Regions from separate parts of the Streptomyces rectiviolaceus genome, predicted to be linked through region 3. Evidence: riboswitches for the same ligand, from Rfam matches in the RefSeq annotation. Region 3 holds a riboswitch; each other region holds the start of a gene.
The links. Region 3 has a riboswitch for cobalamin ahead of ABD378_RS41255 (ribonucleoside-diphosphate reductase subunit alpha). Riboswitches for the same ligand answer to the same signal wherever they lie in the genome.
Positions count from the first base shown of each region.

Region 1 (5,099 bases), on a different contig from region 3:
CCCTCGGTGACATCGAAGTCCAGGCCGCTGAGGACGGTGGGCCCGTCCTCGTAGGCATAGGAAGCATCGCGCAGAGCGACCAAGGACTCGCCCGGCTCGCGAGGAGCGCTCGGCTCGCTCATGGAAGAAGCCTTTCCAGTACGAGGGTGAGGGCCGCCAGGCCCGTGAGGAGTACGGCGCTCATGGCGACGAAGCTCCGGGAGATCCGGGCGTCGGGCACGAGCACCCGCAGGGTTCCGTCGTAGCCGCGTCCGGCGAGCCCGGCCTGCAGCCGGGTCGCCCGGTCGAAGGCGCGCACGAACGCGGTGGCGCCAAGACCGCCGAGGGAGCGCCAGGTGGCGGCCCGGGTGGTGTGGCCGAGCCGCGCGGCCTGCGCCTGCCGGATCCTGCTCATGGAGTCCAGGAGCAGGAAGCTCATCCGGTACATGACGAGCGCCACGTCCACGACCGGCGCCGGAACGCCCGCCTTCACCAGGCGGGGCAGCAGATCCGACATCGGTGTCGTGAAGGCGAAAAGGAGGACGCCGAGCGAGGCCGCCGAGGTGCGCAGGAGCAGGCCGCCCGCCCGCGTGGGTCCGCCGTCGGCGAGCGTGACGAACCCTTCGGGTCCGCCGAGTTGGACGATCAGGGTCAGGGCGCCGGTGACGCAGAAGCCGAGCGGTACGCGGTAGGCGCGCCACAGTTTGCGCGGCGGCACCCCCGCGGGTCCGAGCAGCACGGCGAGCGCGGCGATCAGCACCAGGGCGGCGCCCGGCCAGGGCGGCAGGGAGACGGCCAGGACAGTGAGGCCGAGCCCGAGCACGGCCTTGTCCACGGGGTGGCGGCGGCGCCAGCGACTGCTGTGCGCCGCCGCGTCGATGGGCAGCACGCGGGGTCAGACCTGCTCGGTCTCGGGCCGGGGGCCCTCCACGTCGGAGTGCTGCTCCGCGGGTGCGTCCTCGGCCCGTGCGATCTCCGCGCCCTGACGGCGTCCCTTGCGCAGACCGAAGTAGTACGCGAGGACGCCCGCTCCCAGTGCCGCCTGCAGGGCGAAGAGCGCCGACTCGACCTCGCCGGAAGGGGGCTCGTACAGCGGCGAGAACCACGGCTCGTAATCCGGCTTGATCTCCGTGATCGCGGTCTCGGCCTGGGCGTCGGACCCGGTGAACGGCTCCTTCTCGTCGTCGCCGAGGCCGAGGGCCAACGGCAGCACCGCGAGCGCGGCGACGATGAGGAGGAGCAGAGTGTTGATCTTCGCGTTCCTGCTCATCAGGCGCCGGCCCCCGTCTCCGTCTTGGCGTCCGTCTTGGCGTCCCTGTCCGTCTTCGCGGCCGACTGCTTGCCCTGGAGCAGCACGCCGAGCCGCGTGAGCTCGCCCTTGCTGGACTGCACGAGCAGCCGCATCACGATGACGGTGAGCAGTCCCTCGCTGACCGCGAGGGGGATCTGCGTGACGGCGAAGATGCCGCCGAACTTGCCCAGGGCGCCGATGAATCCGCTGCTCGGGTCGGGGAACGCCAGGGCGAGCTGGACGCTGGTGACGCAGTACGTGGACAGGTCGGCGACGAACGCACCGAAGAACACGGCGACCATGAGCGGCACGTCGTACCGCTTCAGGAGCCGGTAGACGGCGTATCCGGCCCATGGCCCGATGATCGCCATGGAGAAGACGTTCGCGCCCAGCGTGGTGAGCCCGCCGTGGGCGAGCAGCAGGGCCTGGAACAGCAGCGTGATGGTGCCGAGCACCGTCATGATCGGCGGCCGGAACAGGATCGCGCCGAGCCCGGTGCCCGTCGGGTGTGAGCAACTGCCCGTAACGGACGGGATTTTCAGTGCGGAAAGGACAAAAGTGAAGGCACCGGAGGCGCCCAGGAGCAGTGTGCTCTCCGGGTGTTCCTTGACCTCACGGGTCAGGGAGCGGACTCCGTGGACTACGAACGGCGCGGACGCTACGCCCCAGGCGATCGCGTGCGCCGGCGGCAGGAAACCCTCGGCTATGTGCATGGCTAAGCAGACCCTCTCCAGCACCTCGTGGATGGACAACGCGCCTTGGCCGGTCTCCTGGCTGACGGGTCGTACCGACCGGACTCCGCCTTCCCGGGTGCGTGTGCACCCAGTGGCTGCCGCGAGGGCTGGAGCCGGACTTCCCGATCACAGTGGCGAGGGCCGCACCGGCATCACACCGATTTCCCGTTCACCAAGGCGTGGCGACCTTAGTGCGCAACTGAGTTTCCTGACAACTTGCAGGGCCACTGCAGCTGTGGCACACACGAGCGCACACGACCAGGGCGTACGCCCCTGGTCAGCGCGTGTGCTCCCCGGCCACGGGGTAGGGGACGAAGGTGCTGCTGTTCTCGTCGATCGCCAGGCGGCGGTCCAGTGGAGGCACCGCCCGCTGGGGGCAGTCGGTGCGTTCGCAGAGGCGGCAGCCCATGCCGATGGGCACGGCGGATGAGGCACTGTCGAGGTCGAGGCCGTCGGAGTAGACCAGCCGTGACGCGTGGCGGATCTCGCAGCCGAGGCCGATGGCGAAGGTCTTGCCGGGCTCGCCCCAGCCGCCGCGGTGCCGGGTGACCGCACGGGCGGTCCACAGGAATCGCTGACCGTCCGGCATGGAGGCGACCTGGACATGGATGCGGCCGGGGGCGGCGAACGCCTCGTACACGTTCCACAGCGGGCAGGTGCCGCCCGCGCGGGAGAAGTGGAACGCGGTCGCGGACTGACGCTTCGACATGTTCCCCGCCCGGTCGACCCGGACGAAGGAGAAGGGCACGCCACGCAGCCGGGGCCGCTGCAGGGTGCTGAGGCGGTGGCAGATCGTCTCGTAGCCGAGCCCGAAGTGGTCGGTCAGCCGCTCGATGTCGTAGCGGAACTCCTCCGCGGCCGCGTGGAAGCGGCGGTAGGGCAGGATCAGGGCGGCGGCGAAGTAGTTGGCGATGCCGATGCGGGCCAGCGGCCAGGCCGCCGTCTCCCGGTCGAAGTCCTGGGAGGCGAGGGCGGACACCTCGTCCGCGTACTCGAGCAGCGCGAGCTGGGTGGCCATCCGGAAGGCCTGTTGGCCCGGGCGCAGCCGGTTGGAGAGGTGCAGGACCCGGGCCGTCGGGTCGTAGTGGTGCAGGAGCTGGTCGGCGTCCGCGGCCAGCCGCACCCCGTGGCGCTCGGCGAGGCGCGCGGACAGGGCACGCACGACCTCGCCGGGACGTACGCCGATCTCGGCCGCGAACTGTTCGGCGGCCAGGTCGATCTCGTGCAGGTAGTTCTGGCGCCGGTAGAAGAACTCACGGATCTCCTCGTGCGCGGAACGGGGCTGTGCCGCCGTTCCCGGCCCCCGCCCGTCCGCGGCTTCGGAGAGCTGTTCGGTCAGGTGCTGGTTCCGGCGGCCGAGGTCCACCAGGACCGTCGCCACGGCGGGCATGCGCGACGCCAGGTCCGAGAGGTCGGACGCGGAGACCCGGCCCGCGGAGACCTCGCCGGTCAGGGCGTCCCGCAGATCGGCCACCAGGCGGCTGGTGTCGCGCTCGGAGAAGAAGCCCGGGTCGACGCCGAACGCCTCCGTGAGGCGCAGCAGCACGGGCACGGTCAGCGGCCGGGAGTCGTGCTCCATCTGGTTCAGATAGCTCGGCGAGATGGCCAGGGTGCGGGCCAGGTCGGCCTGGCTCATGCGGCGCTCCTCCCGCAGCCGTCGCAGCCGCGCTCCCGCGTATGTCTTGCTCACCCGTGGCTCCTGTCCGGTCACGATCGCCCTCGTCGGCACTGCTCGCGATGGTAGCCACGCGAACGAAGATTTCGGCATTAACAGAATTGGCAGAACGGCGAGCAAAGATGCGCAGAACTTGGCATCTTTCCCCGCTTGTTGGCACTGAGTGCCGATGCGAGAGTCGTACCGCGGCCCGCCGTACTCCGCATGGCGGGCCGCATCCCAGATTCACTCGGCACTCAGTGCCAGGCGTTCGCATAGTTTACGAGTCTCCAGGAGACGGTCATGGCATCACAGGCAGGGACGACGACGGCAACGGCCCAGGAGCTGGCTCAGCGGTGGGCGACCGACACCCGGTGGAAGGGCATCGAGCGCACCTACTCCGCCGATGACGTGGTCAGGCTCTCCGGCAGCGTCCGCGAGGAACACACGCTCGCCCGGCGCGGGGCCGAGCGGCTGTGGCGCCAATTGCACGAGCAGGACTACATCCACGCGCTCGGCGCACTGACCGGCGGCCAGGCGGTCCAGCAGGTCAAGGCCGGTCTTCAGGCGATCTACCTGTCCGGCTGGCAGGTGGCCGCCGACGCCAACCAGGCCGGGCACACCTACCCCGACCAGTCGCTCTACCCGGCCAACTCGGTGCCGCAGGTGGTCCGTCGGATCAACAACGCGCTGCTGCGCGCCGACCAGATCGCCACCGCCGAGGGCGGCGACGACACCACCGACTGGCTCGCGCCGATCGTCGCCGACGCCGAGGCGGGCTTCGGCGGACCGCTCAACGCCTTCGAGCTGACCAAGGCGATGATCGCCGCGGGCGCCGCGGGCATCCACTACGAGGACCAGCTGGCCTCGGAGAAGAAGTGCGGTCACCTGGGCGGAAAGGTGCTCGTGCCGACCGGCCAGCACATCCGCACCCTCAACGCGGCCCGCCTGGCCGCCGACATCGCCGATGTGCCGACGCTGATCGTGGCGCGCACCGACGCGCTCGCGGCGAACCTGCTGACCAGCGATGTCGACGAGCGTGACGCCGAGTTCGTCACGGGCGAGCGCACCGCCGAGGGCTTCTACCGGGTGCGCAGCGGCATGGCGCCCGTCATCGCCCGCGGCCTCGCCTACGCCCCGTACGCGGACCTCATCTGGGTCGAGACCGGCACCCCGGACCTCGCCCAGGCACGCGAGTTCGCCGAGGCGATCCACGCCGAGCACCCCGACCAGATGCTCGCCTACAACTGCTCGCCGTCGTTCAACTGGCGTGCCGCCCTGGACGACGACCAGATCGCCAAGTTCCAGCGCGAACTGGGCGCCATGGGCTACCGCTTCCAGTTCATCACGCTTGCCGGCTTCCACTCCCTCAACCACGGCATGTTCGACCTGGCCCGCGGCTATGCCGAGCACGGCATGACCGCCTATGTCGACCTCCAGG
Region 1 is NZ_BAAAUG010000086.1:37,362-42,460, reverse strand. Features, by position in the region: gene ABD378_RS24520 (energy-coupling factor ABC transporter ATP-binding protein) at 1-122, opposite strand, end outside; gene cbiQ (cobalt ECF transporter T component CbiQ) at 119-868, opposite strand; gene ABD378_RS24510 (energy-coupling factor ABC transporter substrate-binding protein) at 875-1,249, opposite strand; gene ABD378_RS24505 (energy-coupling factor ABC transporter permease) at 1,249-1,983, opposite strand; cobalamin riboswitch at 2,014-2,210, opposite strand; gene ABD378_RS24500 (short-chain fatty acyl-CoA regulator family protein) at 2,282-3,694, opposite strand; gene aceA (isocitrate lyase) at 3,962-5,099, shown strand, end outside.
Region 1: linked by a shared signal. The riboswitch ahead of ABD378_RS24505 (energy-coupling factor ABC transporter permease) and the one ahead of ABD378_RS41255 (ribonucleoside-diphosphate reductase subunit alpha) in region 3 are both predicted to bind cobalamin.

Region 2 (5,099 bases), on a different contig from region 3:
CCACACCGTGTAGACCTCGGCGAGGTCGGCGTCGGTGCGCCAGTCGCGGGAGTCGATGAGCTGGAGCAGGCCCGCGCCGTACGTGCCGGGGCGGGAGCCGAAGATGCGGGTGGTGGCGCGGCGTTCGTCGCCGTGGACCGCCAAGTCCGCCTGGGCGTGGGCCCGTACGAAGTTCGCGTCGTCGGGCTCGTCGAGCGAGGCGGCAAGGCGCACCGCGTCGTCCAGGAGGCCGATGGTGTGCGGGAAGGCATCACGGAAGAAGCCGCTGATGCGCAGGGTGACGTCGATGCGCGGGCGGCCGAGCTCGTCCGCGGGGATCGCCTCCAGGCCTGTGACGCGGCGCGACGCGTCGTCCCAGACCGGGCGGATGCCAAGGAGCGCGAGGGCTTCGGCGACGTCGTCACCGGCGGTGCGCATCGCACTCGTACCCCACAGGGACAGGCCCACCGAGGTCGGCCAGTCGCCGTTGTCGGTGCGGTAGCGATCGAGGAGCGAGTCGGCGAGGGCCTGGCCGGTCTCCCAGGCGAGGCGGGACGGCACCGCCTTGGGGTCGACGGAGTAGAAGTTGCGGCCGGTCGGCAGGACGTTGACCAGGCCGCGCAGCGGGGAGCCCGAAGGTCCTGCGGGGACGAAGCCGCCCTCCAACGCGTGGACGGCGTGGTCCAGTTCGTCGGTCGTGGCGGCAAGGCGCGGTACGACCTCGCGGGCGGCGAAGTCGAGGATGTCGGCGACGGACTGCGGGTGCCCGTCGGCCACCCTCGCCACGGCGTCCGGGGCCCAGTCGGCGTCGTCCATCGCCTGGACCAGGGTGCGGGCCTTCGCCTCGACCTCGTCGGCGGTGGTGCGGGTGGCCGCCGACTCGTCGAGGCCCAGCGCCTCGCGCAGGCCGGGGAGCGACGCCGTGCCGCCCCAGATCTGGCGGGCGCGCAGGATCGCGAGGACGAGGTTGACGCGGTCGGCGCCGGCCGGGGCGCCGCCCAGGACATGCAGGCCGTCGCGGATCTGGGCGTCCTTGATCTCACAGAGCCAGCCGTCGAGATGCATGATGAACTCGTCGAAGCCCTCGTCCTCGGGGCGGCCTTCGAGCCCCAGGTCGTGGTCGAGCTTGGCGGCCTGGATCAGGGTCCAGATCTGGGCGCGGATCGCGGGCAGCTTCGCCGGGTCCATCGCGGCGATCTGGGCGTGCTCGTCCAGGAGTTGTTCGAGGCGGGCGATGTCGCCGTAGCTTTCGGCGCGCGCCATCGGCGGTACGAGGTGGTCGACGAGGGTGGCGTGGACGCGCCGCTTGGCCTGCGTGCCCTCTCCCGGGTCGTTGACCAGGAACGGGTAGATCAGGGGGAGATCGCCCAGGGCCGCGTCGGGGCCGCAGGCCGCGGACAGGCCCGCGTTCTTGCCGGGCAGCCATTCCAGGTTGCCGTGCTTGCCGAGGTGGATCATCGCGTCGGCGCCGAAGCCGTTGTCGTCGGCGGATGCGGCGATCCAGCGGTAGGCGGCCAAGTAGTGGTGCGAGGGCGGCAGATCGGGGTCGTGGTAGATCGCGATCGGGTTCTCGCCGAAACCGCGCGGCGGCTGGATGAGGATGAGCAGGTTGCCGCGGCGCAGGGCGGCAAGCACGATGTCGCCCTCCGGGTTGCGGGACCGGTCGACGAACATCTCGCCGGGGGCGGGGCCCCAGTGCTGCTCGACGGACTCGCGCAGCTCGGCGGGGAGGGTGGCGTACCAGCGGCGGTAGTCGGCCGCCGGGATGCGGACGGGGTTGCGGGCCAGCTGCTCATCGGTGAGCCACTCCTGGTCGTGGCCGCCCGCCTCGATCAGGGCGTAGATCAGCTCGTCGCCGTCGCCGGAGGCCAGGCCCGGGACCTCCTCCGTACCGAAGTCGTAGCCCTCTTCGCGGAGTCGGCGCAGCAGGGAGACGGCACTGGCGGGGGTGTCGAGGCCGACCGCGTTGCCGATCCGCGAGTGCTTGGTCGGGTAGGCGGACAGGACGAGCGCGATGCGCTTGTCGGCGGCCGGGATGTGGCGAAGGCGCGCGTGCCGGACGGCGATGCCTGCCACGCGGGCGGCGCGCTCGGCGTCGGCGACGTACGCGGGCAGACCGTCCTCGTCGATCTCCTTGAAGGAGAACGGCACCGTGATCAGGCGGCCGTCGAACTCGGGGACCGCGATCTGGCTTGCGGCGTCCAGCGGCGAGACGCCCTCGTCGTTGTCCTCCCAGTCGGTACGTGAGCTGGTGAGGCACAGCGCCTGGAGGATGGGCACGTCGAGGCCGCTGAGGGCGCCTGCGTCCCAGGACTCGTCGTCGCCGCCCGCCGATGCCTCGGCGGGCCGCGTGCCGCCCGCCGCGAGGACCGTGGTCACGATCGCGTCGGCGGCGCGCAGTTCATCGATGAGTTCGGGCTCGGGGGTGCGCAGCGAGGCGACGTACAGCGGCAGCGGGCGCGCTCCGGCGTCCTCGACCGCGCGGCACAGGGCCTCGATGAAGGCGGTGTTGCCGCTCATGTGGTGGGCGCGGTAGTAGAGCACCGCGACGGTCGGTCCCTCGACCTGACGGGCGGTGCGCTCCAGCGGGCCCCACGAGGGTGCGGGGGCGGGCGGCTCGAAGCCGTGGCCGGTGAGCAGGACGGTGTCGGAGAGGAACCGGGCCAGCTGCTCCAGGTTGCCGGGTCCGCCGTGGGCGAGGTAGGCGTGGGCCTCGGCGGCGATGCCGATCGGCACGGTCGATGCGGCCATCAGCTGGGCGTCGGGGGCCTGTTCGCCGGTGAGGACGACCACGGGGCGTCCGGTGGCCAGGACTTGGTCGAGTCCTTCCTGCCAGGCGCGCACGCCGCCGAGGAGACGCACGACGACCAGGTCGGCGCCGTCCAGGAGCTGCGGGAGGTCCTCGAGCGGGAGCCGGGAGGGGTTCGCGTAGCGGTAGTCGACCGGGCCGGCGGCGGCGCGGGCGCTGAGCAGGTCGGTGTCGGACGTCGACAGGAGCAGGATCATGCGGCGTCGGGCCTTCCTCGGGGTGTCCACGCCCCGGGTGGTGTCGATGGCGTCTCCCCTGCTCGAGCGGACGAGAGCTCGGGGAAGGGAGTTCCTGACTCACCCGGCATGTGCACCGGGCTCACAGTGGCGGGACCGCGCCGGAATCGCACCGGGCTTCCTCCCCTTGTCGCCGTCTGTGGCGACGACGGGCCGGCTGGCCCGTCGCTAGGAATACTAAGGGCCGATCAACTGCCGGGGGGCAGGCGGACCTGCTGCGATGGGTCGGTATGCTCGCCGCCATGCCCCCATCGGTCCCCTCGCCCGCGCTCTCGGGAGACGAGTCTGCCCGCGGCCGCGGCGACGCATGCCCCGGGACGCTGCGGCTGCACCGGGCGGACGACGGGGCGCTGGCCCGCGTCCGCGTCCCGGGTGGCCTGCTGACCGTGGGGCAGGCTGACGTGCTGCGGGACCTGGCAGAGCGTCTTGGAGACGGGGAGTTGCATCTCACATCGCGCGGCAATGTCCAGCTGCGCGGCCTTGGTGCGGACTGCGGGAGCGAACTGGCTTACCTGCTGGGCGAATCGGGGCTTTTGCCCTCAGAACTCCACGAGCGGGTACGCAACGTGGTGGCCTCCCCGCTCTCGGGACTCGACGACCGGGGCGAGCGCGACATTCGTCCGTGGTTGTCCGCCCTGGACGAGCTGTTGTGCACCAGCGACCGGGCCGCCGCCCTGTCAGGGCGGTTCTTGTTCGCGCTCGACGACGGCCGCGGCGATGTCGGAGCGCTCGGCGGCGATGTGACCCTGACGGCGCGGGGCGATGACGAGGCGCTGCTGCGGATCGGCCCGGTGCACGATGCCGTCCTGTTGTCTGCCGCGCAGGCACCGCGGGCCGCCCTCATCGCGGCCGAGACCTTCCTGGAGCAGGCGCCCGACGCGGGTTCCTGGCGGGTGACGGATCTGCCCGGCGGCGTCGGCCCCCTCCTCGACGCGGTCCTGCGCCGCCTGCGGGAGGCCGGGTTCCGCGTCACCCCCACCACCGGCCCGCTCCCCCGGGATGCGGCCGGGCCCGCCCTCGGTGTCGTGCCCGGCCCGCGCGACACGGCCGCGCTCTCCCTCGGCCTGCCCCTGGGCCGCATCAGCGCACCCCAGTGGCAGACACTGACGGACACCGCCCGCCACCGCGGCGGCGGCGAGCTGCGGCTGACCCCCTGGCGCGGAGTCGTCCTGCCGGGAGTCGACCGGCGCGAGGCCGCACAGCTCCTGGAAGATCTGGGGGCCGCCGGCCTCATCACCGGACCCGGCTCTCCCTGGACCGGAGTGGGTGCCTGTATCGGCAGGCCCGGCTGTGCCAAGTCCCTGGACGACGTACGCGCCACGGCGACAGCATCGTTGGGGCCCGTGGGGGCGCTGCCGGTGTACTGGTCCGGGTGCGAGCGCCGGTGCGGACACCCTCACGGGGAGTGGATCGACGTCGTCGCCACTCCCGACGGGCATCAGATCTCCCACGTACGCGGCGAGAAACGGGACGCTCCGGCGAGCATCCCCGGCAGCCCGGGCGCGGCGCTCGCCGCCGCCGTGGCCGCGGCCCGCCGCTGACCACACATGAACACATGATCAACCCCGCAACACCTGACTGTTCCATGCCCTATCAAGAGAGCGAACGCACTGTGCACCAGTACGAGAAGGACGGACCGGCGATCTACCGCCAGTCCTTCGCCACGATCCGCGCGGAGGCGGATCTGGCGGGCCTGCCCGCCGACGTCAGCCAGGTCGCGGTCCGCATGATCCACGCCTGCGGCATGGTCGACCTCGTACGCGACCTCGCTTTCACCCCGGACGTGGTGGCCCGTGCCCGCGAGGCCCTGCGGGCGGGCGCTCCCATCCTGTGCGACGTGGCCATGGTCGCGAGCGGCGTCACCCGCAAGCGGCTGCCCGCCGACAACGACGTGGTGTGCACCCTGTCCGACCCGGCGGTGCCCGATCTCGCGGCCAAGCTCGGCACCACTCGCAGCGCCGCCGCCCTGGAACTGTGGCGCGATCGCATGGAAGGCGCGGTCATAGCCGTCGGCAACGCGCCCACCGCGCTGTTCCGGCTGCTCGAAATGATCGAGGAGGGCGCACCGCGCCCCG
Region 2 is NZ_BAAAUG010000022.1:378,220-383,318, reverse strand. Features, by position in the region: gene cobN (cobaltochelatase subunit CobN) at 1-2,985, opposite strand, end outside; cobalamin riboswitch at 3,055-3,206, opposite strand; gene ABD378_RS07525 (precorrin-3B synthase) at 3,255-4,565, shown strand; gene ABD378_RS07520 (precorrin-8X methylmutase) at 4,637-5,099, shown strand, end outside.
Region 2: linked by a shared signal. The riboswitch ahead of cobN (cobaltochelatase subunit CobN) and the one ahead of ABD378_RS41255 (ribonucleoside-diphosphate reductase subunit alpha) in region 3 are both predicted to bind cobalamin.

Region 3 (5,099 bases):
ACTCCACGGTGGACGGCGTCCTTTCGGCCGCGCTCGCCCTGCTCATCGTCATCGTGATCGCGGACGCGGCACGGATCTGCGTGAAGCACATCCGCAACCCCCGGTCGTCGAAGCTGAGCGAGGCCGAGTACGTGGAGTCGAAGCTGACCGTGCCGGCCGGTCTGATCCCGACCCAGGAGGAGAAGGCGGAACTGGCGGCGGCGAAGGCGAAGGTCAGCGGCGACGCGAAGGCCCCGTCATGACGTGGGTGCTGCGTGGGCTGCGCTGGGTGCGTTGGTACACACGGGAGTTGACCGACGAGTCCGCGTACGACCGTTATGTCGCGCACAAGCGGAAGACGCATCCCGGGGCATCCGTCCCCTCCCGGAGGGAGTTCGAGCGAATGCGGACGGATCAGCAGGAGTCAGACCCCAGGCAGGGGTTCCGCTGCTGCTGACCCCGCACTGAGCAGGCACATTGATACGTCCGGTATCCGGACGGGGGTTCCATAGATCAATCCTCTCGCTTAGATTTCCCGCACGTTAAAGGTGGGATAAGCGAGGGAGCGGAGCCGCGAAGTGTCAGATGCGCCTGAAGTGAGCAGACCGGTGGTCACGCCGGTCCGCGTGGTCATTGCCCTCTGTCTCGTCGCGCCGTTCGTGGCGATGCTCTGGGTGAGCTCCTACGCGAAGGTCGAACCGACCTTCATCGGCATCCCGTTCTTCTACTGGTACCAGATGCTGTGGGTGCTCATATCCACGCTTCTCACCATGATCGCGTACAAGCTGTGGCAGCGTGACCAGCGCGCCCGCAAGGCCGAGCAGGCCCAGGGGGGTGCGACCCGATGAACGAGCTCGCAGCGGACACGGGCGGCATCAACGGCATCGCCCTCGCCGTCTTCATCTTCTTCTTCGCCGCCGTCACGGCGATGGGCTTCCTGGCCGCGCGCTGGCGCAAGGCCGAGACCGAGAGCCTGGACGAATGGGGCCTGGGCGGACGGTCGTTCGGCACCTGGGTCACGTGGTTCCTGCTCGGCGGCGACCTCTACACGGCGTATACGTTCGTGGCGGTCCCTGCGGCGATCTACGCGGCGGGCGCGGCCGGCTTCTTCGCTGTGCCGTACACGATCCTCGTCTACCCGCTGATCTTCACCTTCCTGCCGCGCCTGTGGTCCGTGTCGCACAAGCACGGATACGTGACCACATCGGACTTCGTGCGCGGGCGCTTCGGCTCCAAGGGGCTCTCACTGGCCGTCGCGGTCACCGGCATCCTCGCCACGATGCCGTACATCGCACTCCAGTTGGTCGGCATCCAGGCCGTGCTCGACGTCATGGGCGTCGGCGGTGGCCCTGACACGAACTGGTTCATCAAGGACCTGCCGCTCCTGATCGCGTTCGCGGTGCTCGCCGCGTACACGTACTCGTCGGGTCTGCGCGCCCCCGCGCTGATCGCGTTCGTGAAGGACGGCCTGATCTACCTCGTCATCGCCGTCGCGATCATCTACATCCCGATCAAGCTCGGCGGCTTCGACGAGATCTTCCAGGCGGCGAACGACAAGTTCTCAGCGAGCAACGAGGCGGCGGGCAAGCCCGTCGCGGGCCTCGCGCCGGGCCATGCCGGGCAGTGGACCTATGCCACGCTCGCGCTCGGCTCCGCGCTCGCGCTGTTCATGTACCCGCACTCGATCACGGCGACGCTCTCCTCCAAGAGCCGCAACGTGATCCGCCGCAACACCACGATCCTGCCGCTCTACTCGCTGATGCTGGGCCTGCTCGCGCTGCTCGGCTTCATGGCGATCGCGGCCGGGGTGAAGGTCGAGAACGGGCAGCTGGCGATCCCGCAGCTGTTCGAGACGATGTTCCCCGACTGGTTCACCGGCGTCGCGTTCGCGGCGATCGGCATCGGCGCGCTCGTGCCCGCGGCCATCATGTCGATCGCGGCCGCGAATCTCTTCACCAGGAACATCTACAAGGACTTCCTCAAGCCGGACGCGACACCCTCGCAGGAGATGAAGGTCTCCAAGCTGGTCTCGCTCCTGGTGAAGGTCGGCGCGCTCGCCTTCGTCCTCACCATGGACAAGACGGTCGCGATCAACTTCCAGCTCCTGGGCGGCATCTGGATCCTGCAGACCATGCCCGCGCTTGTCGGCGGCCTGTTCACGCGGTGGTTCCACCGCTGGGCGCTGCTCGCGGGCTGGGCGGTCGGCATGGTCTACGGAACCGTCGCCGCGTACGGCGTCGCGTCGCCGACGCAGAAGCACTTCGGCGGCTCGTCCGACGAGATCCCCGGCATCGGCGAGATCGGCTACATCGGCCTCACGGCGTTCGTCCTGAACGTGGTGGTCACCGTGGTCATGACCTTCGTCCTGCGCGCCATGAAGGCCCCTGACGGGATCGACGAGACCTCTCCCGGCGACTACACGGCGGACGCGGGCGACCCGGGCGTCGTGGAGGAGCTGCCGCCGGCCACGGTGGGAGCGCCCGGCGGGCACTGAGCCTCTTCTGTACGCGGTACGAGCGCGGGCCGCCGGATTCCTCCGGCGGCCCGCGCTCTTGCGCGTCGCCTACGAGGCCTACTAGTCCTACGCGGCCTTGTAGAGCTTCGTGCGGACCCGCTGTGCCGCCCGGGCGGCCGAGGAGATCGTCAGGGCCTTGTCGGTGCCCCCTCGCACGATGACGAGCACACCGCCGACCCGCATCCCGACCTCGTACTCCGCAGTGCCGTCGTACTCGTCGCCGCCGGTGGTCCGCGTGGTCTCGATGACCGCCTCGTCGCCCAGGCCCGGCAGCTTCCCTGCCTCGTGGTGCTCGGTGACCGGGGCCGCCTCCGTGTCGACGGCCGCGGCGGGGCACACCTCGTTGAGCTGGAGTCGCAGCGCGAGGTAGCGCTCGGCCCGCGCGGCCGGCATCGAGACCAGGCGCTCGAAGACGTAGGGATCGCCCTCGTCGACCTCTCCGGGCCGGGGGCGCACCGTGTGCTCGGCGCTGGCGCCCCGCATGCGCCACAGCTCCTCGCGCGCCTCCTTGCCGGGTGCGCAGGAGCCCCAGTCGCCGCCGCCGAAGTGCCGGTTGAACAGCCCCAGGGTCGCCTCGGACGCCTCTGCCTTCGCCCCGACCGCCTTCGCCGGAAGCAGCGCCGCCTTCAGCTCGGCGTCCGTGAAGACCTTCCCGGGATCCGCGTCGCCGTCGACACCGGGCGCCGTGGTCGGCTTCGGGGTCCGCGCAGGCTTCGACCCCGCCTTCTCACCGGCCTCCCCGCACCCGGTGAGCAGCATCACCAGCGCCGCGGCACAGGCCGCACCCCGTCCCCGCACAGCGACTCTCCCTGTTCGGCCATCAGTTCGGCCGCCACCCTAGGGGATACGCACGCCGACACAAGATGTGGGGTTGCCGCCGAGAGCCAGCACAAGATGTATGCTCGTGCTCGCTGTCGCCGCAGGGGAATCCGGTGCAAGTCCGGAACTGTCCCGCAACGGTGTATGAGTACGCATTTGTCGTGCTCGCAAGTCCGAAAACCTGTCGACAGCGCGCCCGTTCCGACCGGTCCGGGTGCCAACGACGTCCGGGCCTCGTGGAATGGGCTGGTGGACGCGGAGCGCAGCCCTGCCCAGGGGCGGCCCCCGTGTGTCACTCACCCCTCCTCCCCAAGGCTCAGAGCCGAGCGAGGGAGTGCTCCACGTGACCATCGCGCCAGCCGAACCTGCGTCAGCGCAGACCACCGACGGTCAGCAGACCGCCGACGGCCCAGGAACCGCGCTGCTGCGTACCCTGACCGACCTCACCGCCGACCTCCCCGACGCCGACCCCGGCAGAGTCGCGGCCGCCGCGCTGCGCGGCCGTTCGGCCAGGGCCGATGTGGCGGAGCTGCGGGAGCTGGCGACCGAGGCCGCCGCGGGGCTCATCTCCGAGGACCCGACCTACTCGCAGCTCGCGGCCAGGCTCCTCAGCCTCAGCATCCGTGACGAGGCCGCGTCGCAGGGCGTGCGCTCCTTCTCCGACTCGGTCGCCGTCGGGCACCGCGAGGGCCTGATCGCGGACCGTACGGCAGCGTTCGTCACCGACCATGCGGAGCACCTCGACGGTCTCGTGGAGGCGGCCCTGGAGGACGGCGCCGACTTCCGCTTCGGTTACTTCGGCCTGCGCACCCTGCACAGCCGCTATCTCCTTCGCCATCCGATCACCCGGCAGGTCATCGAGACCCCGCAGCACTTCATGCTGCGCGTCGCGAGCGGCCTCGCCGAGGACGAAAGCGTCCGCGCGGTGGACGAAGTCGCCGCCCTGTACCGCCTGATGAGCCGCCTGGACTACCTGCCGTCATCGCCGACGCTCTTCAACTCCGGCACGCGCCACCCGCAGATGTCCTCCTGCTACCTCCTCGACTCCCCGCTGGACGAGCTTGACTCCATCTACGACCGCTACCACCAGGTCGCGCGCCTCTCCAAGCACGCGGGCGGCATCGGCCTCTCGTACTCCCGCATCCGCGCCCGCGGTTCGCTGATCCGCGGCACGAACGGCCACTCCAACGGCATCGTGCCGTTCCTCAAGACCCTGGACGCCTCCGTCGCCGCCGTGAACCAGGGCGGCAGGCGCAAGGGCGCCGCCGCGGTGTACCTGGAGACCTGGCACTCCGACATCGAAGAGTTCCTGGAGCTGCGCGACAACACCGGTGAGGACCAGCGGCGCACGCACAACCTCAACCTCGCGCACTGGATCCCGGACGAGTTCATGCGCCGGGTCGCCGCGAGCCAGGACTGGTCGCTGTTCTCGCCCGCCGACGTGCCCGAGCTCGTCGACCTGTGGGGCGACGAGTTCGACGCCGCGTACCGCAAGGCCGAGGCCGCCGGGCTCGCCCGCAAGACCATCCCCGCCCGTGACCTCTACGGCCGCATGATGCGCACCCTGGCACAGACCGGCAACGGCTGGATGACCTTCAAGGACGCCGCCAACCGCACCGCCAACCAGACGGCGGAGCCCGGCCACACGGTCCACTCCTCCAACCTCTGCACGGAGATCCTGGAGGTGACGGACGACGGCGAGACGGCCGTCTGCAACCTGGGTTCGGTGAACCTCGGCGCCTTCGTGGACACGGCCGCCGGTGACATCGACTGGGAGCGGCTCGAC
Region 3 is NZ_BAAAUG010000208.1:46,195-51,293, forward strand. Features, by position in the region: gene ABD378_RS41230 (carbon starvation CstA family protein) at 1-242, shown strand, start outside; gene ABD378_RS41235 (YbdD/YjiX family protein) at 239-436, shown strand; gene ABD378_RS41240 (DUF3311 domain-containing protein) at 558-827, shown strand; gene mctP (monocarboxylate uptake permease MctP) at 824-2,473, shown strand; gene ABD378_RS41250 (hypothetical protein) at 2,561-3,292, opposite strand; cobalamin riboswitch at 3,393-3,516, shown strand; gene ABD378_RS41255 (ribonucleoside-diphosphate reductase subunit alpha) at 3,657-5,099, shown strand, end outside.